DNA from 2 places in the Actinosynnema sp. NPDC050801 genome. Region 2 is predicted to be linked to the other one. Evidence: riboswitches for the same ligand, from Rfam matches in the RefSeq annotation. Region 2 holds a riboswitch; the other holds the start of a gene.

Region 1 (7,504 bases), on a different contig from region 2:
CGGCCTCGTCTTCCACCAGCCAGTAGTGCCGGATGCCGGCCGCGGCGTACTTGCGCAGCTTCACCGTCCGGTCCCGGAAGGTCGACTCGGGTGAGACGACCTCGACCACCAGCAGCACATCGGCCGGCTCGAACCAGGTCCGGACCGGGTCGAAGGACGCGGACGTGACGAGGATGTCGGCTTCGGGTCGGTTGCGGACGTCGAGCCGGATCGTCATCTCGCGCTCCACCTCGATGCCGGCCGGCGTCTGCCGGCCGAGCGCGAGCGTGAGTTCGGTGACGAGCCGACTGTGCCAGGACCGCTGCGGGGCCATCGTGAAAACGAGCGCTCCGTCGATCAGTTCGGTGTGGCGGGGCGCCTCGGGCAGTCGGTCCAGATCCTCCGCGAACCAGCCTTCCTCGCGCGGTGGGCGCATCCAGTCGGGCAACTCGGCCATGTCGTCACCGTAATCCGGTCCGATGACTTGAGCAGCGAGCACGGGTGATCGACTCCTCGGCGTGGCGTCGCTCGGAACGCCAGGCCGTGCGCCAGTGCCCCGGTAGTCGCACGATGGCGTGCCCTCCACGCCGCCGCGGACCGGTGGTACCTGATCACGGGCCGTGGAGACGACTCGGGGCGGTGCGTCGGACGCACCGCCCCGAGGTACTGTGCTCTGGCGTCAGCGCACCTGGTTGCGACTGTGGCGGGCCAGGGCGAAGACGCCCCCCGCGGTGGCGAGCATGGCCAGGGCGGAGGCGGTGAATACGACGATGTCGGTGGTCATGCGATTTACCCCTTGCGTTGATCTCCCACTCGTCTTGACGTCCGGGTACCCGGTTTCGTGGCCCGACAGTCGTGTAATTCACACGATCGTGGAGGTAGGGCAGTGAGTTCGCGCGCACTTGAAGGGCGAGTGCTCGCCTTCGCACCGTGGATCCTGGGCTTGTCCCTGCTGGGACACCTGGCCATGGTGGCGTTCCAGACGAAGATGACCATGGTGGACCTGATGGTCTACCGGAACGCCTCACCGGAGCTGTTCACCGGCCTGCTCTACGACTGGCGCCTCAAGGAGTTCTCCGACCAGTTCGCCCTGCCGTTCACGTACCCGCCGTTCTCCGCGCTGGTCTTCGTGCCGTTGTCGTGGATCTCCTGGGGCGCGGCCCGGTGGTTCTGGCAGCTGGTCAGCCTCGCCTGCCTGTGGTTCACCACCCGCAAGTCGCTCCAGCTCGTCGGCGCCAACGACCCGCGCCGCGCGATGCTGTGGACCGGCCTGTTCGTGTGGGTCGAACCGGTGCGCACCACGCTGAACTACGGCCAGATCAACCTGGTCCTGGCGGCCCTCCTGCTCGGCACGATGGTCAGCGCGCGCGGCTGGGTGCAGGGCGCGGGCGTCGGGATCGCGGCCGGGTTGAAGCTCACGCCCGCCATCTCCGGCCTCTACTTCCTGGTCACCCGTCGCTACCGGGCGGCCGCGTGGTCGATCGCGGCGTTCTTCGGCACGGTCGGGCTCGGCTACCTGATCTCGCCGAGCCAGTCGAACGAGTACTGGTTCCACCTGCTCGGGGACGCCTCCCGCGTCGGCCCGGTCGGCTCGGCGATCAACCAGTCGCTGCGCGGCGCGCTGTCCCGCTCGGTCGGGTACGACATCGAGACCGGCCCGATCTTCCTGGGCGCGGTGGTGGTGGCGGCGGTGCTCGCCGGGTTCGCCCTGCACGCCGCGGTGAGGGCGAAGGACACGTTGGCGATGATCGTGTCCGTCCAGTTCCTCGGCCTGCTCGTGTCGCCGATCTCGTGGAGCCACCACTGGGTGTGGGCGGTGCCCGCCCTGATGTGGCTGGTCCACGCGGCCGGGCACCGGCTGGCGAAGATCACCGCGGTCGCGTGGGTCCTGGCCGTCGGCAGCTACCTGATCTCGTTCCTGCTCAAGGCGCAGCCGTCGATCTGGATCATCCCCCGCCCCTGGTACTACTCGGCGCTGGGCTGGGTGTACCCGGCGGTGGGCCTGCTCACGCTCGTCACGATCGCCGTGGTGCTGCGGGAGCGGACCCGGCGGTCACAGGAAGACGTCGAGCACCCCGTCGATCTCCTCCGCGAGTGACACGTCCAGGGCGGTGATCCCGCCGCTGGAGTGCGTGGCGCACCGGAACGTCAGCGTGCGCCAGCGGATGTCGATGTCGGGGTGGTGGTTGTCGTTCTCCGCGATCTCGGCCACCCGGTTCACCACCTGGAGCGCCTGGGCGAAGCTCTCCAGCTCCACCGTGCGCACGAGCGCGGCGTCCTGCGCCCGCCACGAGGGCAGCGAGGTCAGCGAGGCGGTCACCTGGTCGTCGGTCAGCAGCTCGGCCATGGCCCTGATCGTCCCACCGCGCGGGGTAGGCTGCGCGTTCGCCACGGGAGTCCGGTGCTGCGCCGGGCTGAGAGGAAGGCGCGCGAGCCTTCGACCGTCCACACCTGATCCGGGTCATGCCGGTGTAGGGAGAGATGATGTTCCGACGAGTGCTGCCCGCCGTGACCGCGTTCGCGCTGCTCACGGCCTGTTCGGTGACCACGTCCAGCACACCTCCGCCGGGGGAGCGGGTCGTCACCCTGGTGACGCACGACTCGTTCGCCGTCAGCCCGGAGCTGCTGGAGAAGTTCAAGACCGACACCGGCATCACGATCAAGCACCTGGCCAGCGGTGACGCCGGTGAGGTCACCAACAAGCTGGTGCTGACCAAGGAGGCCCCGATCGGCGACGTCGCCTTCGGCGTGGACTCCACGTTCGCCTCCCGCGCCCTCAAGGAAGGTGTGTTCGCCGAGTACGCGAGCCCCGAGGCGCAGAAGGGCGCGCAGCGCTACCAGCTCGACCCGCCGAACCGGCTGCACGCGGTCGACGTCGGCGACGTGTGCCTGAACATCGACGTCGCCGCGTTCAAGGACATCGGCGCGCCGGAGCAGTACTCCGACCTGGTCGACCCGAAGTACAAGGACATGCTGGTCGTCGAGGACCCGGCCACGTCCTCGCCGGGCCTGGCGTTCCTGCTCGGCACCATCGCGCGGTTCGGCGAGCAGAGCTGGACCGGCTACTGGGGTCAGCTCAAGGCCAACGGGGTGAAGGTCGTCAGCGGCTGGGAGGAGGCCTACACCCAGGACTTCTCCGGCTCCAGCGGCAAGGGGCCGCGGCCGATCGTGGTGTCCTACGCGTCGTCGCCGTCGGCCGAGATCGGTGACGACGGCACGCCGCGCACCAAGGCGCTGCTGGACACCTGCTACCGCCAGGTCGAGTACGCGGGCGTGCTGAACGGCGCGAAGAACCCCGAGGACGCCAAGAAGGTCGTGGACTTCCTGCTGGGCGAGCAGGTGCAGGCCGACGTGCCGGGCCAGATGTACGTCTACCCGTCGCGGGAGGGCGTCGCGCTGCCCGAGGCGTGGACGAAGGCCGCGCCGCAGCCCGCCACCGCGCGGTCGCTGCCCGCCGCCGAGGTCGACGCGAACCGCGAGCGGTGGGTGCAGCAGTGGCGCACGTTGGTCCAGGGCTGAGCCCGAGGCTGACCTGGTCGCTCGCCGCGCTGCTGCCCCTGGCGTTCCTCGGGGTGTTCTTCGCGTGGCCGGTGCTGGCGATCGTCGGGCTCGGCCTGGGCGAGGGCGGCGTGCTGCCGGTGCTGGCCCGCGCCGACACGTGGGACCTGGTCGGGTTCACCCTCGGCCAGGCCGCCGCGGCGACGGCGTTGGCGCTGGTCACGGGCATGCCGATGGCGTTCCTGCTGGCCCGCTGCCGGGTGTGGGGCACGGGGGTGGTGCGGGCGGCGGTGATGGTGCCGTTCGTGCTGCCGACCGTGGTCGTGGGCCTGGCGTTCCGGGCGTTGTGGCCCGACGGCGGTGTGCTGCCGATCGTGCTGGCCAACGCGTTCTTCAACGTCGCCGTGGTCGCCCGCACGGTCGGCGGCCTGTGGGCGCGGGTCGACCGGCGCGCGGAGGACGCGGCACGGGCGCTGGGCGCGTCACGCGTGCGCACGTTCACCTCCGTCGTGCTGCCGTCGTTGGCGCCGGCGATCGGGTCGGCGGCCTCGGTGGTGTTCCTGTTCTGCGCCACCAGCTTCGGCGTCGTGCTGGTGCTCGGCGGCGCGCGCCACCGCACGTTGGAGACCGAGATCTACCTGCGCACGGTGGAGCTGTTCGACCTGTCGGGCGCCGCCGCGCTGTCGTTGCTGCAGTTCGTCGCGGTGGTCGCGGTGCTGGTGATCGGCGGTCTGGCGCGTCGCAGGCGGGAGAAGGCCCTGTCGCTGCGGGTCGAGCCACCCCGTCGGCCCACCGGCGGCGAGTGGGGCGTGGTCGTGGCGGCGTGGCTGGTGGTGGCCGCGCTGCTCGCCCCGGTCGTGGGGTTGCTGCTCAGGTCGCTGGCCACCGACGACGGCTGGAGCCTCGCCGGGTACGCGGCGCTCGCGGGCACGGGGGAGCGCGGCACGCTGGCGGTCTCCGGGCTGGACGCGGCGGTGAACTCGGTGCGCACGGCCACCGACGCCACGCTGGTGGCGCTGCTGGTCGGCGTCGTGTCGGCGGTGGTGCTGGTGGGCCTGCGGCGGCACGGGTCGTGGTTCGCGGAAACGCTGGACACGGCGTTGATGCTGCCGCTGGGCGTGTCCGCGGTGACGCTCGGCTTCGGCTACCTGATCACGATGGACGCCCTGCCCGGTGACTTCCGCACGTCACCGCTGCTGGTGCCGTTGGCGCAGGCGCTGGTGGTGACGCCGCTGATCGTGCGGATCGTGCTGCCGGTGCTGCGGGCCGTGGACGAGCGGCTGCGGCAGGCGGCGGCGACGTTGGGCGCGAACCCGTGGCGGGTGTGGCGCGAGGTGGACCTGCCGCTGGCGTCGCGGTCGCTGCTGGCGGCGGCCGGGTTCGGGTTCGTGGTGGCGTTGGGCGAGTTCGGCGCGACCAGCTTCCTGGCCCGGCCGGACGCGCCGACGTTGCCGGTGGTGATCGCGCGGCTGATGTCGCGGCCGGGTGAGCTGAACAGCCAGATGGCCTACGCGGCGTGCGCGTTGCTGATGGTCGTGACCACGGTGGCGGTGCTGGTGATCGAGCGGTTGCGCGTGCCGAGCGGCGGGGAGTTCTGATGTCGTTGCGGGTCGACGGGGTGAGCGTGAGCTACGGCGGCGTGGCCGCGGTGTCCGGTGTGGACCTGTCGATCGCGGACGGCGAGGTGGTGGCGCTGCTCGGGCCGTCCGGGTGCGGCAAGTCGACGTTGCTGCGCGCGGTGGCCGGGTTGGAGCCGCCGGGCGCCGGGACCGTGTCGTGGGACGGCGTCGACCTGGCCGGGACGCCCGTGCACCGGCGTGGTTTCGGGCTGGTGTTCCAGGACGGTCAGCTGTTCCCGCACCGGGACGTGGCGGGCAACGTCGCGTTCGGCCTGCGGATGCGGGGGGTGGAGCGGGAGGCGCGGGAGAAGCGGGTGGCGTCGCTGCTGGAGCTCGTGGGCCTGGCCGGGTTCGGGCGGCGGCGGGTCACGTCGTTGTCCGGGGGCGAGCAGCAGCGGGTGGCGCTGGCCCGTGCGCTGGCGCCCCGGCCGAAGCTGCTGCTGCTCGACGAACCGCTGTCCGCGCTGGACCGGGCGTTGCGGGAGCAGCTGGCGGTGGACCTGGCGCGGCTGCTGCGGGAGACGGGCGCCACGGCGCTGGTGGTGACGCACGACCACGACGAGGCGTTCACGGTGGCCGACCGGGTGGCGGTGATGCGCGCGGGTCGGATCGTGCAGGTCGGCGTGCCGACCGAGGTGTGGCGGCGGCCGGTCGACGTGGAGACCGCGAGGTTCCTCGGCTGCGGCAAGGTCCTGTCCGCCGACGTGGCCCGGGACCTGGTGGGCGTCCACGCGCGGGTCGGTTTGCGGGCGACGGCGTTGCGCGTCGACCCGGACGGCCCGATCGGGGCGGAGGTGCTGCAACGCGTCCACCGCCGTGACCACGTCCGGCTGCTGGTGCGGCTGGACGGCGAGGACTTCGAGGCCGTGGCGCCGGTGGCCGAGCCCCCGTCGCCCGGTGACCGGGTCACGCTGTCCGTGGACCACGACGGGGTGGCGGTCATCGGTTGAGCCCGGTGGCCCAGCCCCGTGGCTCAACCCAAGAATCGGCCCAGGAGCTTGCCGACCACGAAACCGGCGGCCTCGCCGAGGCCTTCCACGACCGAGGCCATGAACCCTCGGAAGCTGGTCTCGGTCCGCTTGGCGAAGAGGTTGTTGGCCTTGGCGCTGCCCTCAAGGATGTCGAGCAGCCGTCGGCACGTGTCGACGAGCCGGTCGATGGCCAGGTGGACGTCGCCGGCCGAGAACGCGTGACCGCACGAGCAGTGGAACGTGGATGACATGATGTCCCACGGCTCATCGCAGGAACCGCACTTGACCATTCGCGAGCGCGGTTCGACTTCCACGTCGCCGGCACAGCCCTGATGACGTGAAGTTTCCCAGGACGAGCCGCACGATGGGCATTCGGGAAAGGGCAGCGGCAGGTAGGTGCGTGCGGTCGTCACGGCCGCAGCCGATTTGCCTTGGCCCGTTCGATACCGTTCTGCCACCCCTTGTTCACCGCATACCGCATGTCGCGGATGAATTCGTCGATGTTCTTCACCGTGTAGCCGAGCATCTCCGCGATCGACTGGAGGGCCACGGAACAGAACTTGCGGAACGAGACCTCGTCGGCGGCGAGCCGCCGCGTGTCGCTGGCGCTCATCTTCCCCATGAAGGAGTGAAGTCGGTCGGCGATCACGTCCCACTCGGCGTCGCCCGGTGAGATGTCGTGGCTCACGGCGCCCGCCGCCCGTCATCGGCGTGCCGGCGGTTCGACTTGATCCACTCGAGCAGGCGCGGGTCGACCAGGTCCGTGAAGTCGGCGACGTCTGCGACCCGGCCCAGCAACCACGCCCGGTTCTCCGGCGCGTGCGCGCCGACCTTCTCCATCAGCAACTCTAGGTTGTACCGGCGGGTCGCCGAGTAGCAGACCACGCTGTCCTGCGCCCGCGGCACCTCGGCACCGAGGGCTTCTTCGAGGAACCTCGTGTAGAGGTGGATCGTCTCCTCCTGCTCCGGGCTCGGGATATTGGCCTGCTTGAGCCATGCCGTCTCGCCCGGGTGGACCCGGTCGATCTTGTTCGCGGCGAATACGATTTTGTCGATCAGGCTGGCGCCTCCCATCCGGCGCAACCGGCGCAACGCCACCTCGATGGGCGAGATGGTCCGACTGGGCGCGTCGACGACCCAGATCGCGACGTCGACCTTGGGCAGGGTGTCGAAGTAGGTGTCGTAGTGCCGCTCGTCGGCCGCGAGGTTCTCGCCGAGGCCCGGCATGTCGTAGACGATCATGCTGCCCCGCCGGCCGGTGTACTCGAACAGGTCACCCTCGAGCGGCTGCGCGAACTGCGTGCACGGCCGGTAGTGGCCCACGGCGGCGCCGGCGTTGAACAGCGCGTTGATGGTGGACGATTTGCCGACCCCGGCGAGGCCGATCAAGGCGATCGTCGGTAACGGCGCCTCGTCCATCTTCTGCTGCAAGGAGCT
Region 2 (7,504 bases):
GTCGAGTCCGATGTGGACCTCGGCGTGATCGCGGACCGGACGCCCGGGTTCGTCGCGGCGGACCTGGTGGCGTTGCGCCGGGAGGCGGCGTTGCGGGCCGCCCTGCGCCAGCTGGACGTGGACGAGCCGCGGGTGGCGCAGGCCGACCTGCTGGGTGCGTTGGAGAGCGTCCGTCCGATCTCGATGTCCACTTCGGACACGTTGCGGACCGGCGGCCTGACGTTGGCCGACGTCGGTGACATGACCGAGGTGAAGCAGGCGTTGACCGAGGCGGCGCTGTGGCCGTTGCAGTACCCGGATTCCTTCGCCCGCCTCGGCATCGACCCGCCGCGCGGTCTTCTGCTGTACGGGCCGCCGGGGTGCGGGAAGACGTTCCTGGTGCGCGCGTTGGCGGGCACCGGGCGGCTGAACGTGCTGTCGGTCAAGGGCGCGGAGCTGATGGACAAGTTCGTCGGCGAGTCCGAGCGGGCGGTCCGCGAGCTGTTCCGGCGGGCGGCCGAGGCGGCGCCGGCGATGGTGTTCCTGGACGAGGTCGACGCGTTGGCGCCCCGGCGCGGCCAGTCGTCGGACTCGGGCGTGGCGGACCGGGTGGTCGCGGCGCTGCTGACGGAGTTGGACGGGGTCGAGCCGTTGCGGGACGTCATCGTGCTGGGTGCGACGAACCGGCCCGAGCTGGTGGACCCGGCGTTGTTGCGGCCCGGCCGGTTGGAGCGGTTGGTGTACGTGCCGCCGCCGGACGCCGAGGCGCGGGCGGAGATCCTGCGGGCGTCGTCGCGGAACACGCCGTTGGCGTCGGACGTGGACCTGGACGCGGTCGCGGAGGAGTTGGACGGGTACTCGGCGGCGGACTGCGCGGCGTTGATCCGGGAGGCCGCGTTGACCGCGATGCGCGAGTCGTTGTCGGCGGCGGAGGTGACGGGTGCTCACCTGGCGTCGGCGCGCGAGCGGGTGCGGCCGTCGTTGGACCCGGCGCAGCTCGCCGCCCTGGCGGCCTACGCCGAGTCGCGCGAGCGGTGAGCCGGACGGGTCCGGTGGGTCCGACAAGCCGGGCAGGCCGGACGGGTCCGGTGGATCCGACAGGTCGGGCGGGGCGGGCTAGGAGACCTTGCCCGACGGGCCCTTGTAGTCGTTGGTGACGATCACGATGATGCCCGCGTGGGCGCTCTGGATGCCGTCGAACCGGGGTTCCACGCGGGCGTTGAGGATCCGGGCCAGGTCGCGGGCCGAGGTCTCCTCGTCGGTGCCGGGTCGGAAGTAGACCGTGGTGGTGGGGATGTTGCCGGACGAGTAGTTGCCCTTCTCGGCGACCTGCCACCCGGCTCGTTCGACGTCGGCCTGGGCACGGGAGGCCAGGCCCTGGGTGGTGCTGTTGTTGTAGACGCGCACCGGCGGCTTGGGTGTCGTGCTCACGGGCGGCGGCGGTGGCTGGGCGGCGGTGGTCCCGCCGGGGTTCGCGGACGTCGCGGGCGCGGTCGTGGTGGCGGCGGGCGGTGACGTGTCCGAGGGCGGGGTGGTCGTCGGCTCCGCGGGCGCGGGCGTGGTGTTCGAGCCCGAGCCGTCCGGCGTGTCCGAGGTGACCGAGGGCGGGGTCGACTGGGCGGCGGGCGGGTTGTCGTCCGGGCCGCCGGTGAACAGGCTGACCAGGCCGATGACCAGGGCGATGACGGCGACGCCGAGCAGCGCGTAGCCCGCGGCGCGTGCCGGGTGCGCGGGGCCCGCCGGCTGTTCCGGGTTCGTCATCGGCGTTCGACACCCAGCCGCTTCGCCACGCGGACGCGTTGCCTGCCGGAGCGGGACCGGCGCAGTCTCTTGATCAACATCGGATCGGCGGCCAACGCCTCTTCCTTCTCGATCAACGCGTTGAGCAGCTGGTAGTAGCGCGTCGCGGACATGTCGAACAGCTCCTTGACGGCCTGTTCCTTCGCACCCGCGTACTTCCACCACTGGCGTTCGAACGCCAGGATCTCGCGCTCCCGGTCGTTCAAACCGTCGGCCGGCCCCTCCGCCGGCGCCAGTGCCTCTGCGGCGTCCATCTGGCTCCTCAGCCGTGTCCCGTGCGTGGGTGCCATTACATCACGTGATCTTCGCGCGGGGCGGTTCATCGGTCGGCGCGTCCGATCCGACGCGCCGTTAGGCTGCACGCCATGGCAGTTCACCCCATCCGGATCGCCGGAGATCCCGTGCTCCACAACCCGACCCGCCCGGTCGAGGTGTTCGACGAGACGCTGCGCACGCTGGTCGACGACATGTACGAGACGATGGCGGCGGCGCACGGTGTCGGCCTCGCGGCCAACCAGATCGGGGTCGACCTGCGGTTGTTCGTCTACGACTGCCCGGACGACGAGGGTGTGCGGCACCGGGGGCTGGTGGTGAACCCGACGCTGGTGACGTCCGAGGTGCCGCTGGGGATGCCGGACCCGGACGACGATTTCGAGGGCTGCCTGTCGGCGCCGGGCGAGTCGTACCCGACGGGTCGGGCGTCGTGGGCGAAGGTGACCGGGTTCGACGGTGACGGCAAGCCAGTGGAGGTCGAGGGCACCGGGTTCTTCGCGCGCTGCCTGCAGCACGAGACCGATCACCTGGACGGGTTCATCTACCTGGACCGGCTGGTGGGGCGGCACAAGCGGGCGGCGCGGAAGATGCTCAAAGCCAACGGTTGGGGTGTGCCGGGTCTGTCGTGGGACCCGGCGACCTCGGAGGACCCGTTCGCGGACGACGAGGACGACTGACCGCCGACCGACGACGTGAGGAAGGCGCCGGCCGTGGTCCATGACCGACTCGTGCGCATCCACAGCCCTGAGTTCCGGGCGATGTCCGAGCGGGTCCTGCGGGCCACCGAGCTCACCTCCCGCCTCAACGTCCTGCCCTTCGAGGACGAGGTGGGCAAGGCGGAGCTGTGGGAGCGGATCCTCGGCCGGCCGTTGCCGCCGAAGGTGACGATCTACCCGCCCTTCTACACCGACCACGGGCTGCGCCTGGACCTGGCGGACCGCGTGTTCGTCAACCAGAACTGCACGTTCCTGGACTACGCGGGCATCCGGCTCGGTGAGCGCGTGATGGTCGGGCCGAAGGTCACGTTCATCACCGTCGGCCACCCGGTCGATCCCGAGGAGCGGCGGGGGTGGTTGACCGGTGGGCCCATCGACGTGGCGGAGAACGTGTGGATCGGCGCCGGTGCCACGATCCTGCCGGGTGTCACGATCGGGCGCGACGCGGTGATCGCGGCGGGCGCGGTCGTGGCGGACGACGTTCCGCCGGCGAGCCTGGTGACCGGGGTCAAGGCCGCCGTCCGCCGCCAGTGGTGACGGCGGCGTGGCGCGGTGCCCGGGGCCGGTCGGTGTCCTAGACCGGGTCGGCGGCCGGTTCGCCCGGGCCGGGGTGCGCCGCGCTCTGGAGCGGTTCCGCGGTGGTGCGCTGGTCGCGTGAGGGCTTCGGGTGGTGGTCGGCGCGGGGTGGGCGCTCGGGCCGCCGCCAGGGCAGTTCGGGGTAGGTCACCAGTTCGACGTGGGTGGTGCAGCGGGCGAGTTCGCCGTAGGCGCCGGCGAGCACGGCGGCTCGGACGCGCCGCACCTCGCCGACCGTCGGCAGCTCCCCCACCAGCAGGAACGGCAGCAGCAGCCGCCACGCGCCGACGGTGGCGGCACGGCCGCGGTGCGGTGCCCGCAGCGTCGCCCGGGCCACGCGCAGCGCGTGCTCGCTCGCGGTGATCGACGACGGGTGCCCGGCGTGGTCCCAGGACCAGCGCAGGCCGTCGGCCATGGCGCACCGGACGCAGTCGACGGGCCCGGTGGCGGGTTCCTCGCCGCACTGGGAGCACGCGAGGAGGGTCATCGCCCAGTCGGTGCAGGTCCAGGGGTGTCGTCCCACCTCGTCGGCGAGCACGAGCTCGGCCAGTTCGCGTTCGCCCGCGCCGCCCTCGGCGAGCTGTTCGGCGGCGAGCAGCTCCTGCCAGTCGAGCAGCCAGTACTGGTCCACGAGTTCGGCGCAGTACCGGCACGCGGGGTAGCCGCGGCCGGCCAGGTCGCCGCACGACGGGCACGGCGAGACGACGGCGGGGCGGGCCACGCGCCGGGCGCCGGGCGGGAACGGCTGGTGATCAGCCACGCGGAGAAAGGTACGCGCAAAAGGTGGCGCTTGGCATCCGCACCTTGGCATCGGCACCGGGCCGTGGCTATGGTCAGCTCGGTAGCTCGACACGTACCGACAACTCAACACGCGGGAGCTCGCGCCACAGCGGGCTGAGAGGGCGGCTGGGACTTCGAGGTCCCGGTGCCGCCGACCGCCGGAACCTGACCGGGTAATGCCGGCGTAGGGAGGAATGCAGTGACGGCACTCGACGACCGTTCGGTCAAGCCCAGTGTCACCACCGGGCCCATCTCGGGTTCGCACAAGGTCTACCGCGAGGTGGACGAGGGTGTGCGGGTTCCGTTCCGCAGGGTGGAGCTGACCAACGGCGAGCACGTCGACCTGTACGACACCTCCGGTCCGTACACCGACGACAACGCGACGATCGACGTCCACAGTGGACTTCCGGCGTTGCGCGCGGGCTGGGTGGCGGGGCGCGAGCCGGTCGACGGGGCGGTGACCCAGCTGGCGTACGCCAAGGCCGGGATCATCACGCCGGAGATGCGGTTCGTGGCGGCCCGCGAGAACATGAGCCCGGAGTTCGTCCGCGACGAGGTGGCCATCGGCCGGGCGGTCATCCCGCTCAACCGCAACCACCCCGAGGCCGAGCCGATGATCATCGGCAAGAAGTTCCTGGTCAAGATCAACGCGAACATCGGCAACTCGGCCGTGTCGTCCTCGATCGAGGACGAGGTGGAGAAGATGGTGTGGGCGTCGCGGTGGGGCGCCGACACGATCATGGACCTGTCCACGGGCAAGCGGATCCACGAGACGCGCGAGTGGATCATGCGCAACTCGCCGGTGCCGATCGGCACGGTGCCGATCTACCAGGCGCTGGAGAAGGTGGACGGCGATCCGGCGAAGCTGTCGTGGGAGGTCTACCGCGACACCGTGGTCGAGCAGGCCGAGCAGGGCGTCGACTACATGACGGTGCACGCGGGCGTGCTGCTGCGGTACGTGCCGCTGACCGCGCGCCGGGTGACCGGCATCGTGTCCCGCGGCGGGTCGATCATGGCGGCGTGGTGCCTGGCGCACCACCAGGAGAGCTTCCTCTACACGCACTTCGAGGAGCTGTGCGAGATCCTGCGCGAGTACGACGTCACGTTCTCGCTGGGTGACGGGCTGCGGCCGGGTTCGATCGCGGACGCCAACGACGAGGCCCAGTTCGCCGAGCTGCGCACGTTGGGCGAGCTGACCCACATCGCCCGGGCGCACGACGTGCAGGTGATGATCGAGGGCCCGGGTCACGTGCCGATGCACAAGATCGCGGAGAACGTGCGGTTGGAGGAGGAGTGGTGCGGCGAGGCGCCGTTCTACACCCTCGGGCCGCTGGCCACGGACATCGCGCCCGCGTACGACCACATCACGTCGGCGATCGGGGCGGCGCAGATCGGCTGGTTGGGCACCGCGATGCTCTGCTACGTCACGCCCAAGGAGCACCTGGGCCTGCCCAACCGGGATGACGTGAAGACGGGCGTGATCACGTACAAGATCGCGGCGCACTCGGCCGACCTGGCCAAGGGCCACCCGGGCGTGCAGGACTGGGACGACGCGCTGTCGAAGGCGCGGTTCGAGTTCCGGTGGGAGGACCAGTTCAACCTGTCGCTGGACCCGGACACGGCGCGGTCCTACCACGACGAGACGTTGCCCGCGGCGCCGGCGAAGACGGCGCACTTCTGCTCGATGTGCGGGCCGAAGTTCTGCTCGATGAAGATCACCCAGGACGTGCGGCGGTACGCGGAGGAGCGCGGTCTGTCCACTGTGGAGGCGATCGAGGCGGGGATGTCGGAGAAGTCGCACGAGTTCACCGACCACGGCAACAAGGTCTACCTGCCGGTGGTGGACTGACCGATGGCGTCCACGCCACCGAGGGTCCTCACCATCGCCGGGTCCGATTCCGGCGGTGGTGCGGGCCTGCAGGCCGACCTGCGCACGTTGTTCGCGTGCGGTGTGCACGGGATGACGGCGGTCACGGCGGTGACCGTGCAGAACTCGTTGGGCGTGACCGGGTACACCGAGGTGCCGCCGGACGTGGTGGCGGCGCAGATCGAGGCGGTGGCCGGCGACATCGGGGTGGACGCGGCCAAGACCGGGATGCTGGCGTCGGCGGCGATCATCGAGGCGGTCGCGTCGGCGCTGGACCGGGTGTACGTCGGGCCGTTCGTGGTGGACCCGGTGGCGGCGTCGATGCACGGGCACCAGCTGCTGGCCGACGACGCGCTGGACGCGTTGCGGGCGTTGCTGTTCCCGCGGGCGACGCTGGTGACGCCGAACCTGGACGAGGTACGGCTGCTCACCGGCATCGAGGTGCGCAGCCGTGCCGACCAGCGCAAGGCCGCCGAGGCGCTGCACGCGATGGGCCCGCGGTGGGTGCTGGTGAAGGGCGGGCACCTGTGGGACGACCCGGAGTGCCTGGACGTGCTGTTCGACGGTGCGGAGTTCATCGAGCTGCTCGGGCCGCGTTACGACGTCAAGCACACCCACGGCAGCGGTGACACGTTGGCGTCGGCGATCGCGTCGCAGCTGGCGCGGGGTGCGGACGTGCCGACGGCGGTGCGGTTCGGCAAGGACTTCATCGTCCGCTCGGTCGCGGCCGCGTACCCGTTGGGTGGCGGTGTCGGTCCGGTGTCGCCGTTGTGGCGGTTGGAGGGGTAGCGGCGGGACGTCGGCCGGGTGCCGCGTCACCGGTTCTCAGGTTGCTTTAAGGCACCCGCGTGGAACTCGTGCGTCTTGTAAGGCATGAGCGCACGGCAGGACGCGTACGTCGCCGAGTTGGTGTTGAGCCAACCTGAGGCGGTGGCGGTGTTGTTCGGCGGTTCGGTGCTGCTGGGCGCGATCGGGTTGGTGGTGGCGCGGCGGCGCGGTTGGGCGGTGGCGCCCGCCGTGCTGGCCGGGTGCGGCTTGGCGCTGGCGCTGGCGGTGACCCTGGCCAGACCCGGCGGGTCGCTGTCGATCGCCACGACCGATCCGATCGGCATGTGCGTCGGCAACGAGTTCTCGCTCACCGGGTCGCTGGAGCGGCTGAACCTGGTGATGCTGGCGCCGTTCGCGTTCTTCGCCACCCTGGCCACCCGGCGTCCGTTCGCGGTGTTCGCCGTGTCGGGGCTGTTCAGCGGGGCGGTGGAGTTCGTGCAGGCGGTGACCGCGATCGGGGTGTGCGAGGCGCAGGACTTCTACAACAACACCGTCGGCGCGCTCGGGGCCGTCGTGGTGGCCGCGCTGCTGACCTCGCTCGCGCCGCGCAGGCCGAGCACGCCGCTGGCGGAGCAGACGACCGCACCGCCGGCACGCCCGGTCCACGCCGGTTACGCCCGACCGCCGGAACCGCAGGACCAGCCGTCGCCTGCCTCCGACCTGCGATAGTCGTCGCATGTCCGAG

Evidence for each region. Region 2 has a riboswitch for thiamine pyrophosphate ahead of thiC (phosphomethylpyrimidine synthase ThiC). Riboswitches for the same ligand answer to the same signal wherever they lie in the genome.
Region 1: it holds a riboswitch for thiamine pyrophosphate, as region 2 does, so the genes downstream of both, AB0K14_RS24740 (thiamine ABC transporter substrate-binding protein) here and thiC (phosphomethylpyrimidine synthase ThiC) in region 2, are expected to answer to the same signal.

What each region holds. Positions count from the first base shown of each region.
Region 1 is NZ_JBFAQZ010000011.1:204,397-211,900, reverse strand. Features, by position in the region: gene AB0K14_RS24755 (Uma2 family endonuclease) at 1-436, opposite strand, end outside; gene AB0K14_RS24750 (mannosyltransferase) at 893-2,077, shown strand; gene AB0K14_RS24745 (4a-hydroxytetrahydrobiopterin dehydratase) at 2,033-2,326, opposite strand; TPP riboswitch at 2,360-2,476, shown strand; gene AB0K14_RS24740 (thiamine ABC transporter substrate-binding protein) at 2,464-3,498, shown strand; gene AB0K14_RS24735 (iron ABC transporter permease) at 3,528-5,075, shown strand; gene AB0K14_RS24730 (ABC transporter ATP-binding protein) at 5,075-6,046, shown strand; gene AB0K14_RS24725 (hypothetical protein) at 6,070-6,480, opposite strand; gene AB0K14_RS24720 (hypothetical protein) at 6,477-6,755, opposite strand; gene AB0K14_RS24715 (GTPase) at 6,752-7,504, opposite strand, start outside.
Region 2 is NZ_JBFAQZ010000001.1:709,776-717,279, reverse strand. Features, by position in the region: gene AB0K14_RS03595 (AAA family ATPase) at 1-1,017, shown strand, start outside; gene AB0K14_RS03590 (LytR C-terminal domain-containing protein) at 1,096-1,740, opposite strand; gene AB0K14_RS03585 (DUF3263 domain-containing protein) at 1,737-2,033, opposite strand; gene AB0K14_RS03580 (peptide deformylase) at 2,145-2,729, shown strand; gene AB0K14_RS03575 (DapH/DapD/GlmU-related protein) at 2,763-3,305, shown strand; gene AB0K14_RS03570 (hypothetical protein) at 3,343-4,104, opposite strand; TPP riboswitch at 4,206-4,332, shown strand; gene thiC (phosphomethylpyrimidine synthase ThiC) at 4,324-5,973, shown strand; gene thiD (bifunctional hydroxymethylpyrimidine kinase/phosphomethylpyrimidine kinase) at 5,977-6,780, shown strand; gene AB0K14_RS03555 (VanZ family protein) at 6,865-7,488, shown strand; gene AB0K14_RS03550 (LD-carboxypeptidase) at 7,496-7,504, shown strand, end outside.